3 regions of the Sphingobium sp. GW456-12-10-14-TSB1 genome follow, and region 2 is predicted to be linked to each of the others. Evidence: predicted binding sites of a transcription regulator. Region 2 holds the regulator's gene; each other region holds the start of a gene.
The links. Region 2 encodes LexA, which represses DNA repair genes until DNA is damaged. Its sites were predicted from a motif close to GTTCCNCNCTTGTTCT; they were not measured.

Region 1: a site for LexA is predicted at 1,342-1,357, ahead of AC07X9_RS13225 (MmcB family DNA repair protein). Genes of this name have one in related genera too.
Region 3: a site for LexA is predicted at 1,686-1,701, ahead of AC07X9_RS03565 (ATP-dependent helicase). Genes of this name have one in related genera too.

Annotation. Positions count from the first base shown of each region.
Region 1 covers NZ_JBWKZI010000001.1:2,714,763-2,718,035, forward strand. The annotation lists gene AC07X9_RS13210 (PaaI family thioesterase) at 1-65, shown strand, start outside; gene AC07X9_RS13215 (DUF1491 family protein) at 55-408, shown strand; gene AC07X9_RS13220 (cell wall hydrolase) at 586-1,257, shown strand; gene AC07X9_RS13225 (MmcB family DNA repair protein) at 1,369-1,863, shown strand; gene AC07X9_RS13230 (ankyrin repeat domain-containing protein) at 1,877-2,503, opposite strand; gene AC07X9_RS13235 (SCO family protein) at 2,545-3,198, shown strand; gene AC07X9_RS13240 (YcgN family cysteine cluster protein) at 3,202-3,273, shown strand, end outside.
Region 2 covers NZ_JBWKZI010000001.1:1,453,500-1,456,772, forward strand. The annotation lists gene moaC (cyclic pyranopterin monophosphate synthase MoaC) at 1-178, shown strand, start outside; gene AC07X9_RS07070 (molybdopterin molybdotransferase MoeA) at 175-1,359, shown strand; gene lexA (transcriptional repressor LexA) at 1,485-2,156, shown strand; gene AC07X9_RS07080 (ComEC/Rec2 family competence protein) at 2,153-3,273, opposite strand, start outside.
Region 3 covers NZ_JBWKZI010000001.1:749,333-752,605, reverse strand. The annotation lists gene AC07X9_RS03585 (globin domain-containing protein) at 1-85, opposite strand, end outside; gene AC07X9_RS03580 (RrF2 family transcriptional regulator) at 194-667, shown strand; gene AC07X9_RS03575 (hypothetical protein) at 630-1,073, opposite strand; gene AC07X9_RS03570 (GFA family protein) at 1,270-1,665, opposite strand; gene AC07X9_RS03565 (ATP-dependent helicase) at 1,769-3,273, shown strand, end outside.

The sequences.
Region 1 (3,273 bases), 1.3 Mb from region 2:
GCGGCACCGGCACCTTCATGCGGTCGCAATTCCCGCTGTCATCGCTGCCGGGATATGGTGGCTGAGTCGCAGGACGGCGCGCGGCTGACCAGCGCTATCCTGGTCAATGCGCTGGTGCGGCGCACCAATGCGGCTGGCGGCTTTGCCACGATCATCGTCAAGGGCGACGAAACGAGCGGCGTCATATTGGTACAAGTCCTTGAAAAGGGCAAAGAAACTGGTTTGTTCGAGCGTGTATCGAACTTTGCCGGCGGCTATGCGTTGATGCGCTGTGGACCGTCCCTGGAGGATGGCCCGGAGGCGCTCGCCACCTATGTGGCGCGTCGGCGCAGGTCGGACCCCGACCTGTGGATAATCGAACTCGATATCCCGGAAGCAGAACGGTTCGCCGCTGAAACGATCTGCTGATCGTTGACTTAGTGCAATGGTCCGTGCAGAGGCCCCGCCAACGCTGAACGCGCAGGTTGCTGCATTCGTCCAAGGGGGGCGGATTTGGTAAACACGCAGACGGGGGGCGGCCAGACGTCAAGGAATATGGGTATAAGACGACGTCCAAGGCCAAGAACCGCACGTTTTTGAGTCATAATGAGTTTTCGATTGAGGGCCGCGATCATCGTGGCATTTGCGCTGTCCGCTACAGCGGCCGTGACCGCTTCCGACATGTCGATCGCCGGTGAGTCGATCCATTCGGTAGCGTCCCTGTCCAGCGGCGACGCGCTGACGACAGCGCCTGCGGCCGCACAGAAGCCCGCAATCACTTTTGCCGCGCCGCGCGAAATCGTGCAGCCGCTGGCTTCGGCCTCCAAGGCCGATCTGACCTATTCCACCGAATCCGACATGCAGGCGAGCAGCCTGGCCGCGCTGGTCGACGCCCATGGCGACGCCGAAGCCGTGGACGGCGACATGAAATGCCTGGCCGGAGCGGTCTATTTCGAATCCAAGGGCGAAAGCCTGGAAGGCCAGCTGGCCGTGGCACGGGTGATCATCAACCGCGCCAAATCGGGCCGCTTTGCCGACAGCCTGTGCGGCGTCGTCTATCAGCCCAGCCAGTTCAGCTTCGTGCGCGGGCACGGGATGCCGCCGATCCGCATCGAAAGCAACGCCTGGCGCGAGGCCGTCGCCATCGCCCAGATCGCCATGGACGACAGCTGGAACAGCCGGGCCGAAGGCGCCCTTTTCTTCCACGCCCGCCGCGTTTCGCCGGGCTGGGGCAAGGCCAAGCTGGCGATGATCGACAATCATATCTTCTATCGTTGAGCGACGGCGCGCGATTGGCGCGCTTCCTTTGGGGTGGATCATGAAAAGGCCGGTTCGGGTTCTACCGAATCGGCCTTTTCTTTTGTTCCTGACTTGTTCTAAAGTCGCGCCATGAGTAGCGCCCCGATCGAAAGCTGTTCCCCATTGACCGACGGCACTGCGCTGGCGGTGGCGCGGGGGACGTTGCGGCTGTTTTTCCGCCACGACATGAGCGGCATAATGGAAGTGCCGCTGCCCAACGGGCGGCGCGCCGACATCATGGCGATCGACGGGGCGGGGCGGCTGACGATCGTGGAGATCAAGTGCAGCCGGGCGGACTTGCTGGGCGACATGAAATGGCCCGATTATTTCGACTATTGCGACCGCTATTATTGGGCAGTGCCGATGGGGTTCGACCTGTCGCTGTTCGACAGTGAATCGCTGTGGCCCGCGCGCACCGGCCTGATCGTCGCGGATCAATATGACGCCGAACTGGTCCGTCCCGCGCCGATCGAGCCATTGGCCGCGGCCCGGCGCAAGGCGGAGACATTACGCTTTGCCCGGCGGGCGGCGCGGCGGCTGACGGCGATCAACGATCCCGATCATGCGGCCGAGATCGGCTGGTAGGCCGGGCTTTAGCTCAGAATACCGGACCCTGCACCGGGCCTTTGGGCGTGGTGCTGGTCTTGGCGGCGGCGAGCGCTTCGGCAAGGCCGGGCGTGCGGTTGTCCCGGTTGGCATAGTCGCGGGCGGACATGCCGGCGATGGAATCGCGCTTGTCGGGATCGGCGCCCTGCGCCACGAGCAGCCGGACCAGCCCCAGATCGCGCAGTTGCACCGCGCGGATCAGCGGGGTTTCGCCGCTGCCATTGGTTTTGTCCACCTGCGCGCCGCGCGCGATCAGCGTGCGTGCCCCCTCTTCGAAACGGCCCTGCACCGCCTTCATCAGCGGGGTGTTGCCTTCATTGTCGGCCAGATTGGGGTTCGCCCCCTTGGCCAGCATGAAGGCGAGCCAGGTGGCGTCGCGCCGGGCGATGATGATGTGCAGCGCGGTCTCACCCGATGTGACGTCACGGCTGTTGACCACGGTGGAGCCGGGCTTTTGCAGCAGGTCGGTGACCTTCTGCCCGTCGGCATCCTTCACGGCCTTCAGGAAATTATAATTGTCGGAAAATTGCGCCTGCGCGGCGACCGGGGACAGCAGCGCCAGCGTCAATGCGGCGGCGCGCCCCAGACCCATCCATGCGCTCAACCCGGTCTTGCTCATCATCTGCCCCGTATCATTTGCAAATCGGCCCATAGCAAGGCATGGCTGGCGGCACCATGAACAAAGCAAAGATTGCGATCGCCCTGCCGCTGCTGGCCCTGCTGGCTGCGTGCAATATGGGGACGGACGGGAACGCATCAAGCGGCGATAGCGCGCAGGGCGAACTGGCGGGCGCGCGGATCGGCGCGCCTTTCACCCTGACCGATCAGGATGGCAAGCCCAGAAGCTGGGACGATTTCAAGGGCCAGTATCGCCTGGTCTATTTCGGTTACACCTATTGCCCGGATGTCTGCCCGGTCGACCTGCAACGCATCATGCAGGCGTTCAGCCAGTTCGAAAAGGCGCAGCCCGCGCTGGCGGCGAAGGTCCAGCCGATCTTCATCAGCGTCGATCCGGCGCGCGATACCCCCGCGGTCCTCAAACCCTATGTCGCGGCTTTCCACCCGCGCCTCATCGGCCTGACCGGCACGCCGGAGCAGATCGCCAGGGTCGCCAAGGATTTCGTCGTCCTCTACAATGTGGACGGTAAGCCGGGGGACAAGGATTATCTGGTCAGCCACAGCCGCACGCCATATCTGTTCGATCCCGACGGCAAGCCGGTTGCGCTGGTCCCGGTCGATGATCCGGGCACGCCGAACGTGGACGAAGGCGCGCCGGACAAGGTGCTGGCTGCCCTCAGGAAATGGGTGAAATAGGGCTTGGACTTCTGGGAAAAGCCTCTCCACACGCTGGATGCCGCCCAGTGGGAGGCATTGTGCGACGGGTGCGGA
Region 2 (3,273 bases):
CGCCACCGCGCGCACCGCTGGCCAGACGGGCGTGGAAATGGAGGCGCTGACCGCTGCCTCTGTCGCGCTGCTCACCATCTATGACATGGCCAAGGCGCTCGACAAGGGCATGGTCATTGGCCAGGTCCGCCTGATCGCCAAGAGCGGTGGCAAGTCGGGCGACTGGCGCGCGGCATGAGCCTGCTGCCCGTCGCCGAGGCGCAGGTTCGCCTGTTCGCCCTTGCGAGCCCGCTGCCAGCGGAAACAGCGCCGGTCGCCGCCTGCACCGGACGCTGGCTGGCCAGCGACCTACTGGCGCTTCGCGACCAGCCCTGGGCCGATCTGTCCGCGATGGACGGCTATGCCGTGCGTGCCGCTGAATGGCCGGGGCCGTGGCAAGTCACTGGCGAAAGCGCGGCTGGCGGCGCTGTGCCTGCGCCGCTGGCGCCCGGACAGGCCTGCCGCATCTTCACCGGCGCGCCCCTGCCCGCTGGCGCAGACACGATCCTGATCCAGGAAAATGCCATCCGCGAGCGCGACCGACTGACCGCCAGCGACGATCCCCTGCCTGTCGGGCGCAACATACGCCCGGCCGCGTCGGACTTTGCCACGAACGCCCTGTTGCTCGCCACCGGGACTACCCTTACACCCGCGCGCATCGCGCTCGCCGTGCTGGGCGGCCATGGGAGGCTGCCCGTCGGCCGCCGCCCCACGGTCGCGCTGATCTCGACCGGCAACGAACTCGTGCCCCCCGGCGCGCCGACCCCGGCGGGCAGTCTGCCCTCTTCCAATGCGGCCATGCTGGCGGCGATGCTGGCAACCCTGCCGTGCGACGTCGTTGATCTGGGCATCGTTCCCGATGATCTTGATGCCATGACGGCTGCGCTGAAACGCGCGGCGTCGGCGGACATCATCGTCTCTACCGGCGGTGCATCCGTCGGCGATCATGACATGGTCCGGCCTGCCTTTGTGCAGGCGGGGGGTACGCTCGATTTCTGGAAGATCAGGATGCGGCCGGGCAAGCCGCTAATGGCCGGTACCATTGCCGATGCCGTATTTTTGGGCCTGCCGGGCAATCCGGTCTCGGCCTTTGTCACCGCGACGCTGTTCCTGTTGCCGCTGGTGCGCCATCGCGCCGGATCGACCGCGCCGCTCCCGCGCCTGAGCGAGGCGCGCCTTGCCGCGCCGCTACCCGCGACCGGCGATCGCGACGATTATCTGCGCGCCTATCGGGGGGAGGCCGGGATCGTCTCCGTCACGTCGCAGGACAGCGCCGCCACGGCCGCCATGGCTATGGCCGACTGCCTGATTGTTCGCCCTGCCGGTTCATCGATCGCAGCCGCAGGCGACATCGTCACCATCCTGCCCCTGACGGACTGATCGACCGTTCGATTGGACCCGGTCCCCATGGCCGGATGCGCCGCTTCCGGTCCGTTGTTGCTCGCTTGACTCGCCTCCTTCCGTTTCCTATGTGTTCCTTATACGTTCCATGGAGGACCGCAGGCATGTTGACCCTCAAGCAGCAGGAATTGCTGAGTTTCATCCAGACCCGGCTGGAGGAAGGTGGCGTATCCCCTTCTTTCGAGGAGATGAAGGATGCACTCGACCTGCGATCCAAGTCCGGCATTCACCGGCTGATCAATGCATTGGAGGAACGCGGCTTCATCCGCCGCCTGCCCAATCGCGCCCGCGCGCTGGAGGTGTTGAAGCTCCCCGACGCCATGCACCGCGTCCCTGCGCCGGTTGCTCCGGCCAAGCCGCAACTGGCGCCCAGCCTGCCGATCGCTGCCAATGACGTCATCGAAATCCCGCTGCATGGCCGTATTGCCGCCGGCGTCCCGATCGAGGCGATGGAGGGGCAGAATATGCTGTCCGTCCCCGCCGCGCTGCTGGGGGCTGGCGATCATTATGCGCTGGAAGTGTCGGGCGATTCGATGATGGAAGCGGGCATTCTCGACGGCGATTTTGCACTGATCCAGCGCACTGATGTCGCCCGCGAAGGCCAGATCGTCGTCGCCCTGATCGACGATGCGGAAGCGACGCTTAAATATTTCCGCCGCGAAGGACAGCGCGTCCGGCTCGATCCGGCCAACAGCGCCTATGAACCGCAAATCTATGATCCGCGACAGGTGCGAATTCAGGGCAAGCTGGCGGGACTGCTGCGCCGTTATAATTAAGGCCGCCATGACGGGCTGCGGCGAGGGCGCGGTGCGACGATCCAGGGATGAGCGTCGCCCGCCATCTTCACCGTACTGACCCGCGCATCGTCCAGGTCGATGGCAATGCCGCCGGTTCGCGCCAGCATCCGTCGGTCGATCTTCAGCCAGCGCGGGCGGCACCAACGTGGCAGCGCGCGATCGGCAATGACGATGTCGGCGGCGGCACATTCCCGGCTGAACAAGGCCCGTTCGACCAGCATGTCGCTGCGGGTGGCCAGCACATGCCAGCGCCGCCCGCCCGCCTGCATCCCCACTGCGCACAGATCCGTCGAGCAGCGCGCCTGCCGCAGGTCCGCCATCGCTTCGATCGGCCCGTCATAGCCTGCGCTCTCCGCCAGCGTGTCACGCACATAATCGCCTGCGCCCGCGCGCAGCAGTGCCATGCCGCCCGTCGATGTCCGCACCGCGACGTGGCGGTCATCGCTCGTCACCAGAATATCGGGCGGTGATAGCCAAAGCACGCCGGTCACGCCGATCGCCACGGGCCCAAGGCCCAGCCAGCGCCACCCGCTGCGCCACAACAGACACCAGAGCAGCCCGCCGATCATCAGCGCGAACAGCCAGGACGGCACCGCCGGCGTCAGCATTGTCGCCATTGGACTGGCGGCGACGCCATGGGCGATGAGCAGCAACAGGTTCAGCGTCTGCGCGGTCATCCACCAAAAGGGGGCGCCCAGTCCGACAAGATCGAACAGCAACGCCAGCGCCTCCAGCGGCATCACGACAAAGGTAGTCAACGGGATGGCGACGAGATTGGCGAACGCCCCCAGCATCCCGGCCTTGTGAAAATGGAACAGCGCGATCGGCATCAGCACCAGTTCGACGACAATGCCGGTCATCAGCATTGCCGCCAGCACCCGCCCCGCCCTGCGCGCCCACCCCTCATCCCGCGCGCTGGTCAAGGCGCGAAACCGCGGATGCTCGGCCAGCGCAACCAGCGCGGTAACGGCGGCAAAGCTCATCTGGAAACTCGGTCCCGTCATCGCTTCGGGCCAGAAGGCCAGGACGATGAGCGCGCCCACCGCGACCAGCCGCAACGTGATCGCGTCGCGCCCCAGCGCCAGCCCGCCCAGCA
Region 3 (3,273 bases), 700 kb from region 2:
TTGTGATGGCGACGCCATGCTGGCGCAGGGCGGGACCAGTCGATTTGACGATTGCGATGGTGGAAGCCGACAGTGAGCTGGACATATAAACGCCTTTCGACAGACTCGATAAGCGGTATTTAATTTGCATCTTTTAAGATGTAAACAGGATATATGTTTTAACCTGCCAGTCGGAGGATTAACGAACGAAACCATGCAACTGACCCGACACACCGATTATGCGCTGCGCGTACTGATTCATCTGGCAGCATCGCCAGACGGGCGGGCGACGATTGCGCAGATTGCCGACGCTTACGGACTGTCGCGCAATCATCTGATGAAGGTGGTGCATGGCTTGGCGCAGGGTGGCTTTATCGCGACCCAGCGCGGGCGCGGCGGTGGCTTTTCGCTCGCACGCGCGCCGGAGGAAATCAGCATCGGCGCGGTGGTCCGGCATAGCGAGCCGGACATGAGAATGGCCGACTGTGCGACCTGCCCGGTCAGCCCGTCTTGCGGGCTGACCGGCATATTGGCGCAGGCCGCCGCTGCATTTCTGGCCGTGCTGGACCGGCACAGCCTGAGCGATGCGACCCGCGACCGGGCCGGACTGGCAGCGATCATCGCTGCCCTGCCCGGCCCGGATGCATTGGTCAGCGGCGACGCGCCTTGCGCGCCTCGCTCGGATTGATGCAGCTGTCCTGCACGGTTTTCGAACAGACGGGATAGTCCTTCGCCTCCGCCGGGGGCGGGGTCATGTTGCCGCCTACGGTCACAGGGTTTGCAGCCGATCCGACGGGTGCAGCCGGGTCATTGGGAACGCCAGCAGGCGCCGGGTCCATGCCGGGGTCTGCCGGGACGGCGCCGGTCGGCATCCCTGCATTGGGATCAGCAGGGGTTGCCGGAGCAGTTCCGGGTGCAGCAGGGGCCGTCATGGCAGGGTCTGCTGGCATGGCGGGGGTGGCAGGATCGGCAGGCGGCGCCATGTCGCCAGCGGGCGGCTGGCTCATCGGAGCCGGCGTTTCCTGCGCGGTGGCAACGCCTGTAACGGCGGCAAAACTGAGCATCGCGGCGCTGGCCAGCATGATCGACTTCATCGGAAAATATCCTTTCCTTCTTTTCTCATGGCCCCATTACGCGGGGAAGAGTGAGCGAAGAACCGGAGTCGTGACGCGCCCGTTCCGGCTGTGGCGGTGAGCCGTGCCGGATGCGCCATGAGATGAAGCAGGAGTGATCGTCTGGCCAATGTGCGCAAGAGAGGAGCATCTGCCCTTCCCTCCGTATCGAACCGCCTTATTCGCCGGGAAAGCGATCGAATTTTGGCAGTTCGTTGGCGGTAGCCATCCATGGCGGCGCTTCGGCCATCTGGATATGCGCCTGGGGTGGAAAGGCCGACTGATCGTCAAGCGTCGCGGTCTGAATATCGATGCCGCCGGGGAAGATGGCGGGATTGGTGTAGAACAGCCCGGTACCGCACGTTCCGCAAAAATGACGGGTCGCGTTCTGGGAGGATTGATAGGCGACCGGCGTGCCTTCAATGCTCACCGCATCCCGCTGAAACAAGGCCCAACCGACCATCGGCGCGCCGGAACTGGCGCGGCAATCGGCACAGTGACAGATGGCGCTATGCGCGGGCTCCCCGCTGACTTCGTAGCGGATCGCGCCGCACTGACATTTCCCCGTCGCCATGATTCGTCCTCCCTTGCACAATTCCCCTTTTGTTCTCATAGAAGGCGCGTCACTGCAAGGCTGATGCCTTGCCCCCGCCCCTGCCCAGCCCTAGTTGTTGTCCATGAACTTTCCCGCCCCCTCCTCCACCGACCCCGACTATATCAAGGGCCTGAACCCGCCGCAGCGCGAAGCAGTGCTGACGACCGAAGGGCCGGTGCTGGTGCTGGCGGGTGCCGGAACGGGCAAGACGGCTGCGCTGACCGCGCGTCTGGCCCATCTGGTCGCGACCCGGCGCGCCTGGCCGTCCGAAATCCTGTCCGTCACCTTCACCAACAAGGCGGCGCGGGAAATGCGCGAACGGGTGGGGCGTATGATCGGCCCGGCGGTCGAGGGGATGCCATGGCTGGGCACGTTTCACGCGATCGCGGCCAAGATGCTGCGGCGTCATGCCGAACTGGTCGGGCTGCAATCCAATTTCACGATTCTGGATACGGACGACCAGTTGCGGCTGATGAAGCAGTTGATCCAGGCCGAAGGGATTGACGAGAAGCGCTGGCCCGCGCGGCAATTGGGCGGCTTGATCGACCAGTGGAAGAATAAGGGGTGGACCCCGGACGACATCAGCGCGGGCGAGAGCGAGGGCTATGCCAATGGCAAGGGGCAAAAGCTGTACGCCGCCTATCAGGCCCGGTTGCGCGCGGTTAATGCCTGTGATTTCGGGGACTTGCTGCTGCATGTTCTGACGATATTGAAAAGCCATCGCGACGTGCTGGAAAGCTATCAGCAGCGGTTCAAATATATCATGGTGGACGAATATCAGGACACCAACTCCAGCCAATATCTGTGGCTGCGGCTGCTGGCGCAGACGCGCAAGAATCTGTGCTGCGTGGGCGATGACGACCAGTCCATCTATTCCTGGCGCGGGGCGGAAGTCGCCAATATCCTGCGGTTCGAGAAGGATTTTCCCGGCGCGAAGATCATAAGGCTGGAACAGAATTATCGCTCCACCCCGCATATATTGGGCGCGGCATCGGGCGTGATCGCCGAAAATGGCAATCGGCTGGGCAAGACATTGTGGACCGACATCGACGTGGGCGAGAAGGTGCGCGTCGTCGGCATATGGGACGGGCCGGAAGAAGCGCGGCGGGTCGGCGAGGAGATCGAGGCGATCCAGCGCGATGGCGGGTCGCTGGACGAAGTCGCGATCCTGGTTCGGGCGCAGCACCAGACCCGTGAGTTTGAGGATCGCTTCATCCAGATCGGGATGCCGTACCGTATCGTCGGCGGCTTCCGCTTTTATGAACGGGCCGAAATCCGCGATGCGCTGGCCTATTTGCGGCTGGTGAACCAGCCCGCCGACGATCTGGCGTTCGAACGGATCGTCAATGTGCCCAAGCGGGGTCTTGGCGACAAGGCGGTGGAGAAATTGCACCGGCTGGCTCGGGCAGAGGGGATACCGCTGCTCCACGCGGCGGCGCGCATCCTCGACACGGACGAACTGACGCCGCAGGCGCGTCGGTCGCTGGGCGCTTTCGTGGGCGATGTGGCGCGCTGGCGCGACCGGGCGGCCGCCCTGCCCCATGCCGAACTGGCGCGGCAGATATTGGACGAGAGCGGCTATACCGC